DNA from 3 places in the Arthrobacter sp. P1_C12_2 genome. Region 1 is predicted to be linked to each of the others. Evidence: riboswitches for the same ligand, from Rfam matches in the RefSeq annotation. Region 1 holds a riboswitch; each other region holds the start of a gene.
The links. Region 1 has a riboswitch for glycine ahead of gcvP (aminomethyl-transferring glycine dehydrogenase). Riboswitches for the same ligand answer to the same signal wherever they lie in the genome.

Region 1 (3,241 bases):
GCCAGGACGTTGGCAATGATGGCCGTACTGAAGATTCGGTTGCCAAAGAGGCTGACATCGAGCATCGGCGCGGTGCCCTCCCCGCGGGCAAGTGCGCGCTGCCGCCGGATGAACACATAACCCATGAGCAGGCCGGCACCGATGCTCGCGAAGGCCTCCGGGGCAGGCCCGTGGGTGGCGAGGGTCTTGATCCCGTAGACCACGGGCACCATGACCAGCAGGGACAAGACCATGCTCGGCACGTCCACGCGGCCCGGCTTCGGGTCGCGGGATTCCGGGATCAGTGCAGGGCCGAGCAGCAGCAGGGGCAGGATGATCGGCACCGCGATCAGGAGGACGGCGCCCCACCAGAAATGTTCCACCAGCCAGCCGCCGGCAATCGGGCCCAGGGCGGCGCCGCCGGAGAAGCCAGCGGCCCAGATCGCCACCGCGAGCCTGCGCCGGTTGGGCTGCGGAAAAATGTTCCGGATCAGCGACAGCGTGGACGGCATGAGCATGGCGCCGAACAGGCCAAGCCCGGCGCGGCCGGCGATCAGCCATTCGGCGCTCGGCGCGAACGCCGTCACGGCCGAAACCGCGGCAAAGCCCGCGCTGCCGACGAAGAGCAGCCGGCGCCGGCCGATCCTGTCGCCCAGGCTGCCCATCGCGACCAGGAGTCCGGCCAGGACCAGGGGATAGGCATCGACGATCCAGAGCAGTTCGACGCCGGAGGCGGCCAGGCTGCTGGCGATGGCCGGCAGGGCGAACGTCAGGGCCGTGTTGTCCACGGCCACGAGCAGGACGGGGAACATCAGCAGGGCAAGCGCCACCCAGTCACGCCACGGTGCCCGGGGGTCGGTGGCTGCCGTAGTGCTGGTGGCTGCGGTGATCGATGGAATGCTCATCAACGTAACTATACCGTCTGGACGGTACAGTTAAGAAATGCGCGACAGGACAGGCATGATGGGAGGCATGCCCAGGAAACCCGTCGCCCGCGAGGCCGTCCTCGATGCCTTCGAATCTCTGCTCATCGAAGTCGGTGAACGCGCTGCCACACTGGACGCCGTCGCGCGCCGGGCCGGCGTTTCCAAGGGCGGCCTGCTCTACCACTTCCCGACCAAGGAGGCGATGATCGCGGTCCTGCTCGAACGGCTGGACCGGCATCTGGCTGCGGATGTTGCTGCCATGGGGGAGGCCCCCGAAGGGGCGGCCGCCTACTTCATCAAGTCCTCGGTGTGGGCGGATACCCCCATGGACCGGGTTTTCGTGGCGGCAACGCGGCTCGCCGAGGTGGCGCACGGGGAGACCCTCCGCCGCTTCGCCGCCGCCCAGGCGAGCTGGCTGGAACTGTTGGCGGCCGACGTCGGACCCGCCATGGCGAAGGCCGTCCTGTACATGGGGGACGGACTGTATTTCAACGCCATGCTGGCCCGGGGGCCCGGCGGGCCGCTGCCGGAGGTTGAGGCGGATGTCCGGAGCCTCCTGGCCGCCGTCGAGCGCCTGCGCGGCTGACGCCCGCCGCCCGTAACCTGGGTCCACCGCCGGGAGGGAGTTTGCGGACGCGCGCCCGGCGTAGGACAATAAGAGCTGTGACTGTTGTCACCCCCAATTGAATACGCCTTTGATCTGCGGCGGGAGAGCCCTGCAAGTAGGTACAAGCAGGCGCCGTAGGAGCAAATCCTCCCCAGGAATCTCTCAGGCCCATGTACCGCCGCGGCAAGGCAACTCTGGAAAGTAGCAGGCGTGTCCCGGACGTGCCGTGCTCACCGACGGTGCAAGCGGAGTCCCTGAATCGCAGGCTGCGCGGAAACTCTCAGGTCCAATACAGAGCGGGGAGGAACCCAAATCAATGTGGCGTACCCTGCGCCGCCTGAGTTATGGAGTTCCTTGTGACTGTTACCCCAGCCTCCACGTCCTTCGTTGACCGGCACATTGGCGCCCGCCGCCAGGCCGACGTCGACGCCATGCTGAAGGCTGTCGGCTACGACACCGTCGACGCCCTGGTGGACACCGCCGTTCCGAAGGACATCCGTCAGGACGCCGACCTTGCGCTCGCCGCGGCCCTCAGCGAAGTGGAAGTCCTCGCCGAGCTACGCAAGCTGGCCTCGAAGAACAAGACCGCCGTGCAGATGATCGGCCAGGGCTACTACGACACGCTCACCCCGCCGGTGATCCGCCGCAACATCCTCGAAGCCCCGGCCTGGTACACCGCGTACACGCCCTACCAGCCGGAGATCTCCCAGGGCCGGCTCGAGGCGCTGCTGAACTTCCAGACCATGGTCCAGGACCTGGTCGGCCTGCCGATCGCCAACGCCTCGCTGCTGGACGAAGCCACTGCCGTCGCCGAGGCCGTTCTGATGATGCGCCGCGCCAACAAGAACAAGACGGCCCACGACGGCAAGACCGTCCTCGACGCCGACTGCCTCCCGCAGACCATCGCGATCGTCAAAGGCCGCGCCGAAGCCCTCGGCTTCGAGGTCGAGGTCGCCGACCTCTCCAAGGGCCTGCCCGAGGGCGTCATCAACGGCATCGTCCTGCAGCAGCCGGGCGTTTCCGGCCGCGTGTTCGACCACACCGCCGTGATCGCCGACGCCAAGGAACGCGGCGCCCTCGTCACCGTCGCCGCCGACCTCCTCTCCCTGACGCTCATCACGTCCCCGGGCGAGCAGGGTGCTGACATCGCCGTCGGCTCCGCCCAGCGCTTCGGCGTGCCGCTGTTCTTCGGCGGCCCGCACGCGGCCTACATGGCCGTGCAGAAGGGCCTTGAGCGCTCCATGCCCGGCCGCCTCGTGGGTGTCTCCAAGGACAACGCCGGCGTCCCGGCCTACCGCCTGGCCCTGCAGACCCGCGAGCAGCACATCCGCCGTGAGAAGGCCACCTCCAACATCTGCACCGCCCAGGCCCTGCTGGCCATCGTGGCTTCCTTCTACGCCGTCTACCACGGCCCCGACGGGCTGAAGGCAATCGCCCAGTCGGTCCACGTCCACGCCAAGACCATCGCAGCTTCCCTGAAGGCCGCAGGTTTGGACGTGCTGCACACCTCCTTCTTCGACACCATCACCGTCTCCGTGCCGGGCCGGGCAGCCGAGATCATCGCGGCCGCCGACGCCAAGGGCGTCAACCTGCGCGCCATCGACGGCGACACCGTCGGCATCTCCGCCGATGAGGCCACGACAGTGGACATCGTCGCCGACGTCATCGCCGCTTTCGGCGCGTCGGTGACCGACACGGCTGAAGGGTTCGGCCTGGACCCCGCCGTCGA
Region 2 (3,241 bases), on a different contig from region 1:
GATGTGTCGGGTTGCAGGAATGCCTCCTTAGCTCAGTTGGCCAGAGCACCGCTCTTGTAAAGCGGGGGTCGTCGGTTCGAATCCGACAGGGGGCCCCACGAACCCCTCCTTCCCGGTGATTCCGCCGGGGAGGAGGGGTTTTCTCATGCCCGAAAACGGGGCGATGCTTGGTTGGACAACATGTCCAGCCAAGGAAGTAGCGGATTGGCTCCCGGTCGCACAGGCGTCCGACCCCCATCCACCCTGGCCCACGCGTCGTGGCGTACGATCCGGTTACAACATTCCGGTTCACCACAGGACAGCAGGAGGGCTGATGCAGAGTTCGTCCGTTCCGGCCCGGACAGCGTGGGCCGTGGTCGCGGCCGTGGGCCTCATCCTGCTTTGCCTGGGTCTGGGCCAGAAATTCTACTTCGGGTCCGTCACGAATGCCTTTGCGCGGGACCGACTCGGCAACACGCTCATCCTGGCCGGGGCCGTCCTTGGTCTGGCGGCCGCCGGCTGGTCGAGGTATCGGGGCGATCCCTTGTGGGTCACTGTCATGGTGGCGGTCCCGGCCGTGGTCATTGGGGGACTGAATCTGGTCGTCGGCGACAGCCTGCTGCCGCACATCGCTGCGCTAGCCGCAGTCCCGCTGGGAGTGGCCGGGGTTATCGGCGGCGTCGTCGTCGGGACGCACCGCATCAGGTCCTGAGCCCCGCCCGCCGGCCCGTTGCCGTAGATGGCGTTCATCCGGTCACTTGAGTGGAACGAAGACGGCGGCCGGCCACGTCGGAGGGGAGCGCTTCAAAGCAATTGAAGCTGTAGAGATGGATGCCGTCGATGACGGGCTGCGCGGCCAGCTCGTCGATGAGAGCGCCGGGAGAGTAGCGTTCGCCGCCCAGGAGGCGGCGGGCGAGCGGTCCGGTCCGGCTCACGAACCGCAGGGACGTTCCGACGCCGATTTTCGTTGCCAGTGCGATCAGCCTGGTTCGTTGCACGGCGCCGGCAACCCCGGCCAGGACCGGAAGCGTGACCCCCTCGCGGCGCAGCATCGCCGCATAGCTGTGGATCCTGTCCGCCGAGAAGCACATCTGGGTGACGACGCTGGAGGCAAGTTCCTGCTTGGCCAATAGCGATTCGAGCAGCTGCAGAGTGCCGATGCCGGGGTGGCCCTCCGGGTATCCGGCGATCCCAACGGCCATCTGGCCGCCGCTGATTTCCGCGATCTCGCGCAGCAGCTCGCCGCCATTCGCGTAGGGACCCGCAGGCTGCGGGGCGTCACCGCCTACCGCGAACATTTCCGAGATGCCGGCCACACCACAGTCCCGGATGATGCCGGCCAGCTGGGAGCGGTCCTCCAGGCTCCGGGCTGCGAGGTGCGGGACCACGGTGTAGCCCAGCAGGCTGAGCTGGACGGCCGTGCGCATGGTCCGTCCGATCCCGTGGTGGGGCAGGCACGTGATGGTGAGCGTCGTGGTCAGCGGCACTGCCGTCTGGATTTTTTCGACGATTCCCTCGGAAGGAATGATTTCAAGTCGTGTATGGAACATCTTTGATCCTCTGTGCCAGTGTCACAGTAGAGCTCCTTCTGGGCCAGGGGGCGGGTGTTTTCGGGCCATTTAATAGTCAGGGCTTGGCCCCGGTCCCGTCTACGAATGAACGGTGCGGTCTTGCCAGCGAGTATAGACATTCGTATAAAGTCCGCGCACCGGGGCGGCTTTCATACATATGGATAAAGGGCATCGACAAAATTAAGCAGGTTGTTGTAGCCAGCCGTTCCGGCCCTGCTGGATGATGAATGGCAACACCGCTGGGACCCCGGTCACGGCGCAAGCGACACGCTTTTGATCTGCGGCGGGAGAGTCCCGCAAGCAAATGATGCGGGCGCCGTAGGAGCAAGTCCTCCCCGGGAATCTCTCAGGCCCACGTACCGCCGCTACGAGGCAACTCTGGAAAGCAGCTCGCTCTTCACCAGGAGGGCAAGCTCACCGACGGTGCAAGCAGACCCTGTCTGCGGAATCTCTCAGGTCCACGACAGAGCGGGGAGGAACCCGATCCATAGCCGTGTCCTGCGGGCCGGCCAGACCCTGGAGTTCCCTATGACCGTTCAGTCCAATCCCTCTGCCTTCGTTGACCGGCACATCGGCGCGCGCCGCCAGGCCGACATCGACACCATGCTCAAGGCGATCGGCTACGACAGCGTTGATGGCCTTGTGGACACCGCTGTGCCCGACTCCATCCGTCAGGAAAGCCCGCTCAACCTGGACAGCGCGTTGAGCGAGGTCGAGGTACTGGCGGAGCTGCGCCGCCTGGCGTCCAAGAACAGGATGGCCGTGCAGATGACTGGCCGGCGCCCGGATCCTCGCCGAGCGCCTGGTCCAGCCGGACGTCACCGCCAACGGGATCAACGTGATCTCCGGCGGCACCGACGTGCACCTGGTCCTGGTGGATTTGCGCGAGTGTGAGCTCAACGGGCAGGAGGCCGAGGACCGGCTCGCGGCGATCGACATCACCGTGAACCGCAACGCCGTCCCGTTCGATCCGCGCCCGCCGATGGTCACCTCGGGGCTGCGGATCGGAACCCCGGCCCTCGCGACCCGCGGCTTCGGCGAGGCGGCCTTCACCGAGGTTGCCGACATCATCGCCGAGGCGTTGATCGCCGACGCCGGTGCGGACCGGTCCGGCCTGCGTTCCCGGGTGGAGGCCCTCGCCGCCGCCCACCCGCTTTACCCCTCGGTTGATAACCTCGCCTAAGCGACGTAAGACTGAAGTAGCAGCAGTACAGAACTAGCAGCAGTACAGAACTAACGCAGTACAGATCACGACGCCGGGTTGCCGCACCAGCCGCCGCCCGGCGTCGTGCATCCGGCGGCAGTGCCGCCAACCGGCGGAATTGGCCGCCTACCGGCGGGATTGGCCGCCTACCGGCGGCCGGACCGCCTTCCGGCAAGACCCTCTGCCGGGCCACAGCAAGACCTAGTTAGGAACGGACAATGGCTGTTGGAGTCTTTGACCTCTTTTCCATCGGAATAGGGCCATCCAGCTCGCACACCGTGGGCCCCATGCGGGCCGCCGCGGTCTTCGCCGAGGAACTCAAAGCCTCCGGGGACCTGGAGAAGGTCGCCTCGCTCCGGGTGGACCTCTACGGCTCCCTCGCCGCCACCGGCCACGGCCACGGCACCATGACGGCCATCCTGCTCGGGCTCGAGGGCTTCCACCCCGAGCAGATCCTGCCCGAGGAAGTCGAGGACCGGCTCGCCGC
Region 3 (3,241 bases), on a different contig from region 1:
TGAAGGCCCAGTGCCGGGGCCGGAGGTTGCGCGGCCCTTTGCCGCGTGCATAGGCGATCCTCAACACAACCTATTGACGTGAGGCAACAGCGGGCGTTGACTGGAAAGGTGCCCCGGGCAATTATCCCGGAAATGACATCGGTCCTGTAGACGCGGACCGATGACCGCCGGTCTCGATCCCGGGCGGACAATTCCACTGACTATCAAGCCGACGTCCCGGTTCCCTGCCCAGGATCGCGTCCAGGGATGCGGATCCTGCCGACGCCATTTCTGGAGTGCATCGGTGGGAGAAGCGGAAACGTCGACCCCTTCGAAGGACCAAGTTCATGAACAAGGCTATGCGCATCATCGGAACAACTGCTGCGACGGCCGCGTTGGGCCTGGGCGCCAGCGCCGTGCCTGCCAGTGCTGCCGTTACAACCTCCACCGTTTCCTGGAACCAATCTTCGTTCGAGCACCGGCATCAGATGCGGGACAACAACCGGCACGATGCCGGACGTGGCTGGTGGGACGGCGATAGCCGCTGGCACGACCACTCTGACGGGTGGGGCTGGCGCGACGACAACGGGAATTGGCGTGACGACAACGACCACAACGGCTCATGGACGGGACGGGACGGCTGCCGTCACGACAAGGATGGGTTCTGGGACCATAACGGTCACCGGCATGACCACAACAAGCGCCACCACGGCTCGGGCACCTGGTGACCGGACACTTCTGAGAGTCTCGGGAGCAGGAATCAACGGGAGGGCGGGACGATTTCCCGCCGTCCCGCTCGTTGTTGTCCTCACACCGGACGACGGCGGGCCCCGCGTCCTGCCCGCCACAGATCCGCAAGGGCGTCCGCCCGGACAGTGTGTCGAATTAGCTACGGCTCGGACCTCGCGCTTGTCGGGGATCTCGGAAGATATTCACGAAACGGGAGAGATGTTCCCGAGGAAGTTCCCATCCGTCGAAGTCTGCTGCAACGGCGGCGCTTTCCGCCTTGCGGGCTGCTCTGAGGGTCGGTTACCTCAACCTGGAACTGGCGGCGGCCATGTGGGTTGCGTTTCCTCGTGACGAAGCCTCCAGCCTCCAGCCGGGTCAGGACGCGGCCTAGGGTCTGGCTTTGAACGGTGGACCGTTGCGGCGAGCTGTTCTTGGTTCATGTGGTGCGGGGCCCCGGCCTTGAGGGCGATGACTGCGGCGCCTGGCCCCACCCTCACCAACATCGTGACCACCAGGGGATCCCAGCGCGGCCGAACGCCTCGGCCCGCTGATGCAGGCCACCGTCCCACGCCCGCCGCGGCGCAGCTCGCCGCCTCCATCACCTTCCTGCTCAGCGACGACGGAACCAACGTCAACGGCGCCATCCTCGCCTCCGACGGCGGCTGGTCCGCACTGTAGGGGAGCGGCACTAAACGCCAGCGGACGACGGCGGGGAGTCCCGCCGTCGTCCGCGGGAACAGCGACTCAATTGAAATAAATTTTGCATCCTGCCCGGCAACCAGATAAATTGTGAGCTGTGTCACCGACCAGTGGCACAGCTTATGATCTGCGGCGGGAGAGTCCTGCCGGTACGTTCAGCAGGCGCCGTAGGAGCAAATCCTCCCCAGGAATCTCTCAGGCCCACGTACCGCCGCGGCAAGGCAACTCTGGAAAGCAGTCCGGGCAACCGGGCTCACCGACGGTGCAAGTGGCGCGCTGCTGAACAGCAGGGCAAAACGGAAACTCTCAGGTCCAATACAGAGCGGGGAGGAACCCGAATCATCGTGGCGTTTTGATGCCACCTGAATTATGGAGTTCCTCTCATGACGGTTCAATCGTCCCCGTCCACCTTCGCAGACCGCCACATCGGCGCCCGCCGCCAGACCGACATCGACACCATGCTCAAGGCTGTCGGCTACGACAGCGTTGACGGCCTCGTTGACAACGCGGTCCCCGATTCCATCCGCCAGGAAAAGCCCCTCACCCTGGACAGCGCCCTCAGCGAAGTCCAGGTGCTGGCCGAACTGCGCAAGCTCGCCTCCAAGAACAAGACCGCCGTGCAGATGATCGGCCAGGGCTACTACGACACCGTCACCCCGCCGGTGATCCGCCGCAACATCCTCGAAGCCCCGGCCTGGTACACCGCCTACACGCCCTACCAGCCGGAAATCTCCCAGGGCCGGCTCGAGGCGCTGCTGAACTTCCAGACCATGGTCCAGGACCTCACCGCGCTCCCGGTCGCCAACGCCTCGCTGCTCGACGAGGCCACCGCCGTCGCCGAGGCGGTGCTTCTCATGCGCCGCGCCAACAAAAACAAGTCCGCTGCCGGGGCCAAGACCGTCCTCGACGCCGACTGCCTCCCGCAGACCATCGCGATCGTCAAGGGCCGTGCCGCAGCGCTGGGCTTCGAGGTGCAGGTCGCCGACCTCTCCGCCGGTCTGCCCGACGGCGACATCAACGGTCTCGTCCTGCAGCAGCCGGGCGTCTCCGGCCGGGTGTGGGACCAGTCCGGCGTGATCGCCGAGGCCAAGGAACGCGGCGCACTGGTCACCGTCGCCGCCGACCTGCTTGCCCTCACCCTGATCACCCCTCCGGGCGAGCAGGGTGCGGATATCGCCGTCGGCTCCACCCAGCGCCTGGGCGTGCCGCTGTTCTTCGGCGGCCCACACGCGGCCTACATGGCGGTGCGCGAGGGCATGGAACGCACGCTCCCCGGCCGCATCGTCGGCGTCTCCAAGGACAACGCCGGCGTCCCGGCCTACAGGCTGGCCCTGCAGACCCGCGAACAGCACATCCGGCGCGAGAAGGCCACGTCCAACATCTGCACCGCGCAGGCATTGCTGGCCATCGTGTCCTCCTTCTACGCCGTCTACCACGGCCCTGACGGACTGAAGGCCATCGCCGAGACCGTCCACAACAACACCCGCGCCCTCGCCGCCACGCTGAAGATCGTCGGCCGCGAACTGGCGAGCGACTCCTTCTTCGACACCCTCACGGTCCGTGTGCCCGGCAAGGCCGCCAAGGTCATCGCCGCCGCCGAGGCCCGGGGCATCAACCTGCGGCTCATCGACGCGGACACAGTTGGCGTGTCCGTCGATGAAACCACGACGCCGGAGGTCCTCTCCGCGGTCGTCGTCGCCTTTGGCGCCGGTCCACTGGTGGAGGCCAAGGGCTTCGAGCTGCCCGAGACGGTGCTGCGCACCTCCGACTTCCTGCAGCACCCGGTCTTCAACACGCACCGCTCCGAAACCCAGCTGCTGCGCTACATCCGCAA

Region 2: another riboswitch for glycine. It lies ahead of AC1DZQ_RS22030 (hypothetical protein); the one in region 1 lies ahead of gcvP (aminomethyl-transferring glycine dehydrogenase).
Region 3: another riboswitch for glycine. It lies ahead of gcvP (aminomethyl-transferring glycine dehydrogenase); the one in region 1 lies ahead of gcvP (aminomethyl-transferring glycine dehydrogenase).

Annotation. Positions count from the first base shown of each region.
Region 1 is NZ_JBFUAF010000041.1:4,020-7,260, reverse strand. Features, by position in the region: gene AC1DZQ_RS22355 (MFS transporter) at 1-884, opposite strand, end outside; gene AC1DZQ_RS22350 (TetR/AcrR family transcriptional regulator) at 952-1,491, shown strand; glycine riboswitch at 1,602-1,700, shown strand; glycine riboswitch at 1,702-1,817, shown strand; gene gcvP (aminomethyl-transferring glycine dehydrogenase) at 1,857-3,241, shown strand, end outside.
Region 2 is NZ_JBFUAF010000035.1:11,891-15,131, forward strand. Features, by position in the region: tRNA gene AC1DZQ_RS22015 (tRNA-Thr) at 22-98, shown strand; gene AC1DZQ_RS22020 (hypothetical protein) at 314-691, shown strand; gene AC1DZQ_RS22025 (methylenetetrahydrofolate reductase) at 726-1,529, opposite strand; glycine riboswitch at 1,825-1,922, shown strand; partial or broken gene AC1DZQ_RS22030 (hypothetical protein) at 2,079-2,330, shown strand; partial or broken gene AC1DZQ_RS22035 (serine hydroxymethyltransferase) at 2,323-2,733, shown strand; partial or broken gene AC1DZQ_RS22040 (serine dehydratase beta chain) at 2,973-3,241, shown strand, end outside.
Region 3 is NZ_JBFUAF010000001.1:287,691-290,931, reverse strand. Features, by position in the region: gene AC1DZQ_RS01395 (hypothetical protein) at 327-707, shown strand; gene AC1DZQ_RS01390 (hypothetical protein) at 1,177-1,386, shown strand; glycine riboswitch at 1,531-1,628, shown strand; glycine riboswitch at 1,630-1,738, shown strand; gene gcvP (aminomethyl-transferring glycine dehydrogenase) at 1,791-3,241, shown strand, end outside.